2 regions of the Pseudoalteromonas sp. CO325X genome follow, and region 2 is predicted to be linked to the other one. Evidence: predicted binding sites of a transcription regulator. Region 2 holds the regulator's gene; the other holds the start of a gene.
The links. The regulator sigma-54, encoded in region 2, starts transcription at its own class of promoters, with help from an activator protein. The targets are predictions, from matches to a motif close to GTTGGCACGNNNNTNGNNT.

Region 1: a site for sigma-54 is predicted at 2,278-2,296, ahead of EXT46_RS11925 (LiaF domain-containing protein). Genes of this name have one in related genera too.

The regions. Positions count from the first base shown of each region.
Region 1 covers NZ_SGPG01000021.1:253,315-257,787, reverse strand. The annotation lists gene EXT46_RS11945 (hypothetical protein) at 1-1, shown strand, start outside; gene EXT46_RS11940 (hypothetical protein) at 91-444, shown strand; gene EXT46_RS11935 (hypothetical protein) at 462-848, opposite strand; gene EXT46_RS11930 (GGDEF domain-containing protein) at 924-2,150, opposite strand; gene EXT46_RS11925 (LiaF domain-containing protein) at 2,328-3,023, shown strand; gene EXT46_RS11920 (sigma-54 dependent transcriptional regulator) at 3,062-4,402, opposite strand.
Region 2 covers NZ_SGPG01000020.1:119,867-124,339, reverse strand. The annotation lists gene lptC (LPS export ABC transporter periplasmic protein LptC) at 1-478, shown strand, start outside; gene lptA (lipopolysaccharide transport periplasmic protein LptA) at 468-992, shown strand; gene lptB (LPS export ABC transporter ATP-binding protein) at 992-1,717, shown strand; gene EXT46_RS10510 (RNA polymerase factor sigma-54) at 1,742-3,238, shown strand; gene hpf (ribosome hibernation promoting factor) at 3,264-3,551, shown strand; gene ptsN (PTS IIA-like nitrogen regulatory protein PtsN) at 3,553-3,999, shown strand; gene rapZ (RNase adapter RapZ) at 4,066-4,473, shown strand, end outside.

The DNA.
Region 1 (4,473 bases), on a different contig from region 2:
GCTCCCTCCTTAGTTACAGTACGAAAGTTAAGCCTAGGGTCAGTGATCAGTCGCTAGGTTATAAGCTCGAATAGAGCAAAGGGGCAAACAGTGCGATTACTAACAGGGTTGTTACTGACGTTATCACTTGCGGCGTGTAGCGAACCACAAACCCGCTATTACGCAAGTTATGCAGATGCACACAGAGCACAACTATTTGAGCAGGGGGAGCTACCTGAGGTATTGCCGCTATCGGCCAAGGCATTTCAAGTTAACACCGATGCCGATAGAAAACAGGCGACGGGACGCTTTAAGATCGCGCCAGCGGATATTAATACCTTTGCTGGCCGGCTACAGCAAAGCCCATACCCAGGCTACGAATTTGTCTATTATCATGGCGAACAGGTGTGGTTATTTAATATACATGAAGACGGCAAGGTGGAGTATCGCTCACAGTCAAAGTGAGGCAATACCCCGTTGCTTTAGACTACTAATTCAGCCTGAATATGGCGTATTAAATTATTGACCCAATTGACATACTGGCGATGAATTTTCTTGCCATCGTATCTTAAATTGACAGAGTCAACATACTCCACCGAAAACTGGCTCGGGGTATAATTAATATCAACCGTCAACTGATGAGTGCGAATATTGAGCACCGCAGCAACGACCCCTTCGCTTTTAGCTGCACACTGCCAGCCGAGCTGCAGGCATGCTTTAATAATGGCTTTTTCAATATCCTTATCACTGAGGTTTTGGCTCTGGGCCATAGGAATGGCGTTATAAGGAAAGTCTCGCACTGGCACTGTGGTTTTGCAGGCACTTAGGGTGAGTAAGGCCACCAAGGCAATGACAAGGGTGTGACGCATTTACTGATCTCCGTGTAAAAGCAGTATTGTCTCTTAAAAGTTATTATTACTCAAACCCTTATATGTCGGTTTATGTTAGCCAGTAGAAGCCGTGGTGGTGTCGCTATGATGGGTTTCAACCAAGCAGTTACGGCCACGGCTTTTTGCCTCATAAAGGCCTTTATCCGCCTCAATCAGCATCTTTTTAATATCAAAATGGCCACTTTCTCGGCAAGTGACGCCGATGCTAATGCTCAGCGGCAGGCGTTGATGATGCCAATAAAATGAGCCTTCGGCAATCGCCTTACGTAAGCGATCGCCCACTTTGAGCGCCGTGCGTTGATGGGTATTGGCTAAAATCACTGCGAATTCCTCTCCGCCAATACGTGCAGCTAAATCATCTTCCCTGAGTTGCTCGCGAATGCGCTGACTCACCCATTGCAATGCAGCGTCTCCGCCATCGTGACCAAACTGATCGTTGACCTTCTTAAAGTAATCCAAATCTATCATCATGACTGCAAGCGGCTGCTGCTTAGCAATACACCGCGCTAGTCGTTTTTCGCCTTCATAGAAAAACGCACGACGATTGTACAAGTTTGTGAGTGGGTCGAAATTAGCTAAGTTAGTGAGTTTAGCTTCTGAACGTATGAAAAAAAGCATCGGAAACACCAGTGCCGTGCACGTCGTCAGTAGTAAGTGAACAGCAAGAACTAACGGTTTTGTCCAAGGTGGTAATGATTGCTCCCAGTGCAACAAATTGGTAGTCAACAGGCCCGTTTGAACCAACATTACCAGCGCATGCAAGGTGACGAGAACAAGCAAAGTAGCGGCATATATATTGCCTTTGGTTGTTGTTCTAACAGCCGCTGCAGCGGCAAAGAATAATGTGGCGATAGCCATAGAAGTGTAAACCTGCCCCCACAGTGGTTGCTGGTGCAACAACGCCAGTAACAACGCACTGAAACCCAGAATAAAATAGATAAACAACGGGTTATGGTGTTTTGAAGAGCAGTACCAGAGTATACCTCTTAGCACCAGCAATGGCGCTGTTATCATCAATAGTTGGGCGCTGTAATGGGTCAGTACCGGCAAATCGATAAACACACGCAGAGTCGCGCTTATTTCAGCTAAACTAAATACCAGACAAGATAACCCCCAGTACAAAAAGCTTCTTTGTGCACGTTGGTAAAACACCAGCAACAAAAAGACGCCAATAAAGGCGTTTAGTAAGGTCGATACCACTATCAATGTTGGTAGATGTAACATGGCACTCGGGATCTTGGGGTGACAGCTGAAGTTTAGTTCACCTGCTTGGCGTCGCAACCCGCGCCATGGGAAGTTATTCAGTACAGATGATTAAAATATCGTTAATTAAGCGTAAATGTGGTGGTTTTGGCGAATGCGGCAAACTGGCTTTATCTCCATCTAACTGAAACTAAAGGAATTAATATTTGGCGCTGATTTTGCTTAGGTAAGCAAAACGACAACAGGAGTGTGAACATGAGTGTTCCTTTAAAGGATAGGCCGTTAGCGCAAGTAAAAGAAGAGATCATCGATCAGCTAATTTTAAATTACAGTCATGGTGAAATTTCAGCGCAGGCGTTTGAACGTCGCCTTGATCAAGCGTATGACTGCAGCTGCCAAGAGCAACTAGCAACATTGGTTGCTGATCTGCCACTGCACAGCGACCCGCGCTACAACAGCGAGAAGGCGGCACGTATGCGCACTCCTTTCACGCAAAGTAGCGAACAGGTTAATGGTGAGAAAATTACCGCCATATTAAGCTCGGACCAACGCAGCGGTGAATGGGTTGTCCCTAAAGAGATTCACCTAAACAATTATTTGGGAAGCATTGAATTAGACTTTACCAACGCTATCTTTTCTCACCCTGAGGTACACGTTTACGTTAATTGTATTTTGGGCAGTGATGAAATTGTGGTGCCAGAAAATGTAGATGTGCAAACTCAGACCACCAACATCATGGGATCACTGGTAAATAAACGGGTCTCACTTGGGCCGCGATACGAAGATAAACAGCGACCGCGCATTATTATTCATGGTCGTATTATTCTCGGGAGTGTGGAAGTCAGTATTAAGCGAACGATGAAAGAGAAATTAAAGGCCTTTGCCTTTGACTTACGTGATTTATTTGATGGCCGAGAGCCAGGCAAAAGCCGCAACCGATATGATGGCTAAAATGTCGGGGCTTGTTCATAGCAAGCCCCGTAAACTGATTAGTCCTGAGAGTACTTTTCTAGTTTGTTGTAAAGTGTTTTCACACTAACACCTAATTGTTCAGCGGTATCCGTTTTGTTGCCGGCGTTCTCTTCCAAGTTTTTCAAAATTGCCGCTTTTTCCAACTCTTCCAAGGAAACGCCAGTAGGAATATCGACGCTGTTGCTGTCACTTTTGCTTACTGATTCACCCAATGAAAGGTGCTCGGCTTTGATTACGTCATCGGCCAAGATCATCGCCCGTTCAATGGTGTGTTTTAGCTCCCGTACGTTACCTGGCCAATTATAAGCAGCAATGCGGCTAAGTGCATCGGTAGCGATACGTTTGTGGCTCAATTCTTGGGCATTACGGTAGGCAAGAAAATGCTCAGCGAGGCCGGTGATGTCATTGCCTCGATCGCGCAGTGGTGGCACCCGAATAGGGAAGTGCGCTAAGCGGAAGTATAAATCCTCACGGAAAATGCCATCATCAATGGCTTGTTGTGGGTTACGGTTGGTTGCACAAACAATACGCACATCAGCATGTTTCACTTGTTGACTGCCTACGGCGCGGTATTCTCCGCTTTCGAGCACGCGCAGTAACTTAACTTGTTGCTCTAATGGCATCTCTGTCACTTCGTCCAAAAACAGCGTACCGCCTTTAGCTTGGTCGAAGACCCCTTGGTGGTCGCGGTGTGCACCTGTAAATGCGCCTTTCACATGACCAAATAACTCGCTATCAATGAGCTCTGGGGAAAGTGCGCCACAGTTTATAGCAACAAAAGGTGCTTGTGGCTTATCGCCGGCAATATGAACGGTATTGGCAACGAGTTCTTTACCTACACCACTTTCGCCAATAATCATCACGTTGGCATCAGTGCGTGCGACCTTACGAATAGTGCGATACAACTTGTGCATAGACTTAGAAGAGCCAACTAATAAACCAAATTGGTCAAGGTCGCTGGACTCAACAGCTTTACTTGATTGGCTGGCTTCACCAAACAGTTCGTAGCTGTCTTGCAGAGTTTCGCTAATCAGTTCCAAATCATACGGGGCACGGCAGTGGAACCCGGCACCATCGCGCATCAACTTATCAAGATATGGATTTGGCTTACCTTTACTTAAAAATAAAAACTCAACGTGAGATAACGCGTTGGTGTCATTTAGGGTGTTGTATCCTTGTTCATTGAATTCTTCGAGTTCCACCAATGCAATATCACAACCCGACTGGGCAACTTGCGCTTCCCACGGCTCAAACTCGTTTGCGTAAATCAGCTGAAATTTCTTTAATACTTCTAATTTAGCCAGCTTCGAGACCAGCTCGGGGTCGCTGAGTTGTACAAACATTTTAACCTGGTGCATACATTGCTCTCCTTGAAAGAGTTGTAAAAATAACAAGTCAGCAGGTAGATGTTACTCGAGTTCAGCGAGGA
Region 2 (4,473 bases):
GTCCACAGATGATGGTGTCGCTCAGCAAGACCATATCGCCACGCCCGACTATATTGCAACCGGGCTAAGTCAGACTAGTTATAACGATCAGGGTGAGTTAAGCCACACCGTTTATGCTGAAGAAATGGAGCTGTATCAAGAGCTCGGGTTTACGCATTTCACCAAGCCGGTGTTTACCTTATACGGTGAAACAGAAAATTGGCAGGTAAACGCCGATGAAGCGACTTTATACAACAACAATATTTTGATCTTGGAAAATAACGTCACCGCCACCAACTTAAAAGAAGGGGCGATGATTGAGAAGGTCAGCGCTGAGGCCATTCAAGTTGATATAGATAGCCAGCGCATGGAGTCCGAGCAGGCTGTAGTATTAAGTGGCCCGAATATGAAGATCACTGGGCAAGGCTTGAAAGCAGACCTCAATACAGAGATAGTTGAATTAACAGAACATACGCGAACAATATATTATGACCAATAAAATCAGTGCATTAATTACATCCATCGCAATTGGCTTGTGCTCTGCCAGCGCGATTGCTGAGCAAATCACCGCCAAGGAAGTGTTAATTGATGCCGACAAACAACAAGCACTGATCAAAGAAAATATCACTATTTTTGATAAGAACGTGCATATTGTTCACGGCAAACGGGAAATAAAAGCTGACCGCCTTGAAGCTCACCGTCGTCCAGAATTGGGGGATAACAAGCAATTGCTCGTAGCCACCGGCTCACCAGCCGTGTACACCGAAGTGATGGAAGATGGCACAGAGATTTCTGCACAGGCGCTGGAAATTCGTTATGATGTCGCCTCTGAAACCCTTAAAATTCAAGGTGATGCCAAGATTGCCATGGCCGACCAGCATATCGTTGCCGAAACCATAAGCTATGATATTGCCAAACAGCTGATCACCGCTGAAAAAGATGAAAACTCCAGCACACGAGTGCGCACAACATTAACACCACAAAGTGACGATACGCCGGAGAAAGAGCAATAATGGCGACTCTTAAAGCACAAAAACTAGCGAAAAGCTATAAAGGCCGGGAGGTCGTCAAAAGTGTTGGCTTAGAGGTGCAAGCGGGTAGTATCGTCGGCTTGCTCGGCCCTAATGGAGCCGGTAAGACAACTACTTTTTACATGATAGTCGGCTTGGTACCCAGTGATAAAGGCACCATCAGTATTGATGATGAGGATATCACCTTGATGCCGATGCATTCTCGTGCGCGCTTAGGTATTGGTTATTTACCGCAAGAGTCATCTATTTTTCGAAAGCTGACAGTTTTTCAAAATTTGATGGCCATCCTAGAAACCCGCAAGGGCTTAAGCAAAGCCGAGCGTGAAAGCGAGCTTGAGGGCCTGCTTGATGAGTTCAATATACAGCACATTCGAGACTCACAAGGAATGGCGTTATCTGGTGGCGAACGTCGCCGGGTAGAAATAGCGCGAGCATTGGCGGCAAACCCCAAGTTTATCTTGTTGGATGAACCTTTTGCTGGTGTCGACCCTATTTCAGTGTTAGATATAAAGAAAATCATAGAGCATCTGCGCAATCGTGGCATTGGTGTATTAATCACCGACCACAATGTGCGAGAGACCCTAGACGTATGTGAAACCGCATACATTGTTTCCCATGGCGAGCTCATTGCTTCCGGCACTCCAGAGCAAGTTCTTGCCGATCAAACGGTTCGCGACGTCTATTTGGGTGAGCAGTTTAGATTATAACGATTAAAGGATTGTTAGAGATACATGAGGCAATCATTACAGCTGCGCCTAGGCCAGCAATTAACAATGACCCCACAATTGCAGCAAGCGATTCGCCTGTTGCAGCTCAGTACTTTGGATCTCCAACAAGAAATTCAAGAGGCGTTGGACGCCAACCCATTACTTGAAGTTGAAGAAGACAATTACGCCGACAATAACGACAACCAAGAGCAAAAAGAGTCGACGTCCGACAGCCAAAATAACGACATCGCCGAGACGGCCAGTGCCAGCAAAGATGAAGTTGAAAGTGCTGATGCCATGAACAACGAGTCCATCAGTGAGGACTTGCCCATGGATGTGTCTTGGGATGAGTATATTAGTGCGGCTCCCGTTGCCTCCTCTGGGCCTATGCCAGAAGATGAGTCTATCTATCAAGGCGAAACCACCGAGTCGCTGCACGATTATTTGATGTGGCAGCTGCAATTAACACCTTTTAGTGCCACCGACGAGGCCATCGCCACAGCCATCATTGAAGCCATCAATGACAACGGCATTTTAACGGTCAGTTGTGAAGATCTGCTGGAAAGCTTGAACCATGACGAACAAGACGATGGTATCGAGCTCGATGAAATTGAAGCCGTCCTTAAGCGTATCCAACTCTTTGATCCAGTAGGAATTGGTGCGCGTTCTTTACAAGAGTGCTTGTTGATCCAGCTCAAGCAATTTGACCCACAAACTCCTTGGCTTGAAGAGACCAAAGAGGTAATTTGTAACTATATTGATTTGCTTGGTAGTCGTGACTATCGCACCTTGATGAAAAAGACTAAGCTTAAAGAAGCGCAGTTAAAAGAGGTGATGACACTGATACACAGTTTAAATCCAACTCCTGCAGCCACGATTGTGCGAGAGCAGTCAGAGTATGTGATTCCAGATGTATCGGTGAAGAAAGTTAAAGGCCGCTGGGTGGTTGAATTAAACCCAGATAGTATGCCTAAGATCCGCGTTAACGATCACTATGCATCAATGTCGCGAAGCTGTAAGTCGCAAAGTGATAGTCAATTTATTCGCTCGCATTTACAAGAAGCGAAATGGTTTATAAAGAGCTTGGAGCAACGCAATGATACGCTACTTAAAGTAACTAATTGCATTGTTCAACAACAACAGGCATTCTTTGAACATGGTGAAGAGGCAATGAAGCCAATGGTGCTTAATGACGTTGCCGAAATGGTGGAAATGCATGAGTCAACGATTTCCCGTGTGACCACCCAAAAGTATATGCATACACCACGGGGTATTTTTGAGCTGAAGTACTTTTTCTCCAGCCATGTTACAACCGAAAACGGAGGTGAATGCTCGTCCACAGCGATTCGAGCATTGATCAAAAAGCTAGTAGCTGCGGAGAATCCTGCTAAGCCGTTGAGTGATAGCAAGATTGCCGACGTACTAGCCGAGCAAGGAATTAAAGTGGCTCGGCGCACGATAGCTAAATATCGTGAATCGCTAGCCATTCCACCGTCAAATCAGCGTAAAAGTTTGATATAGACGTTAGACAAGAAGGAAAATGCTTATGCAATTAAATCTTACCGGTCGTCACGTAGAAATCACTGATTCTCTTCGCAACTATGTGAATAGCAAATTTGCAAAATTAGAGCGTCACTTTGACCATATAAATAATGTGCATGTCATTCTTGATATTGAAAAACTAACACAAAAAGCAGAAGCTACTCTTCACGTTAACGGTGGTGAACTGTTCGCAACCGCAGAGCACCAGGATATGTATGCGGCGATCGACGGCTTAATTGATAAGCTCGACCGTCAAGTGATTAAACATAAAGAGAAATTATCTCGTCACTAACATGAACCTAGATTCACTCTTTAGCAAGGACTGCAGCAAAGCTGCGGTCCTTTTTAATAGCAAAAAAAGAATGCTGGAGTACCTCTCTCAGGTGGCACATCAGCACAGCCCTCACCTCAGCGAGCAATCGGTACTTGATGCTTTGCTGACCCGCGAAAAGCTGGGCAGTACCGGTATAGGTAAAGGCGTTGCTATTCCGCACGGCCGTCTCGATGGTATCGACAGTACCATTGCCATTGTTGTAACTAATCGCGAAGCCATTAACTTTGATGCCATTGATAACCTTCCGGTGGATATCTTTGTCGCACTTTTAGTGCCGGCCAATGAGACTGAACAACACCTGAAGACCTTAGCGACAATTGCTGATAAACTAAAAGACAAACAACTGTGTAAACAACTGCGCTCAGCCAGCAGCGATCAAGAGCTTTATCAATTGATCGCCGACTAATGCGCGCCGTATTGATTCATGGTGTCGTTTAAATGTGCGTCTTGGGGTAAAACAAGGAGTTGTCGGATGGAACTTATCATTGTCAGTGGTCGCTCGGGTTCTGGAAAATCAGTCGCGTTACGGGTGCTCGAAGACCTTGGGTACTATTGCGTAGATAACATCCCGGTTATTTTACTCCCCTCTTTGGTGCGCAGTGTTTCGGCAAATTATGACAAAATTGCCGTCAGTATCGACGTGCGCAATTTGCCCAAAGAGCAGCATGAATTTAACGACATTCTCGCTTATCTGCCTGAGTTTGCTAAGCCTTCGCTATTTTACCTTGATAGTGACGAACAAACGTTGATTAAGCGTTTCTCTGAAACTCGTCGGCTACACCCCTTATCAATGCAAAATATGACGTTGGATGTCGCTATTCGTGAAGAGAAGCAGCTTCTTGATGTACTCATCTCCCACGCCGACTTTATTATTGATACA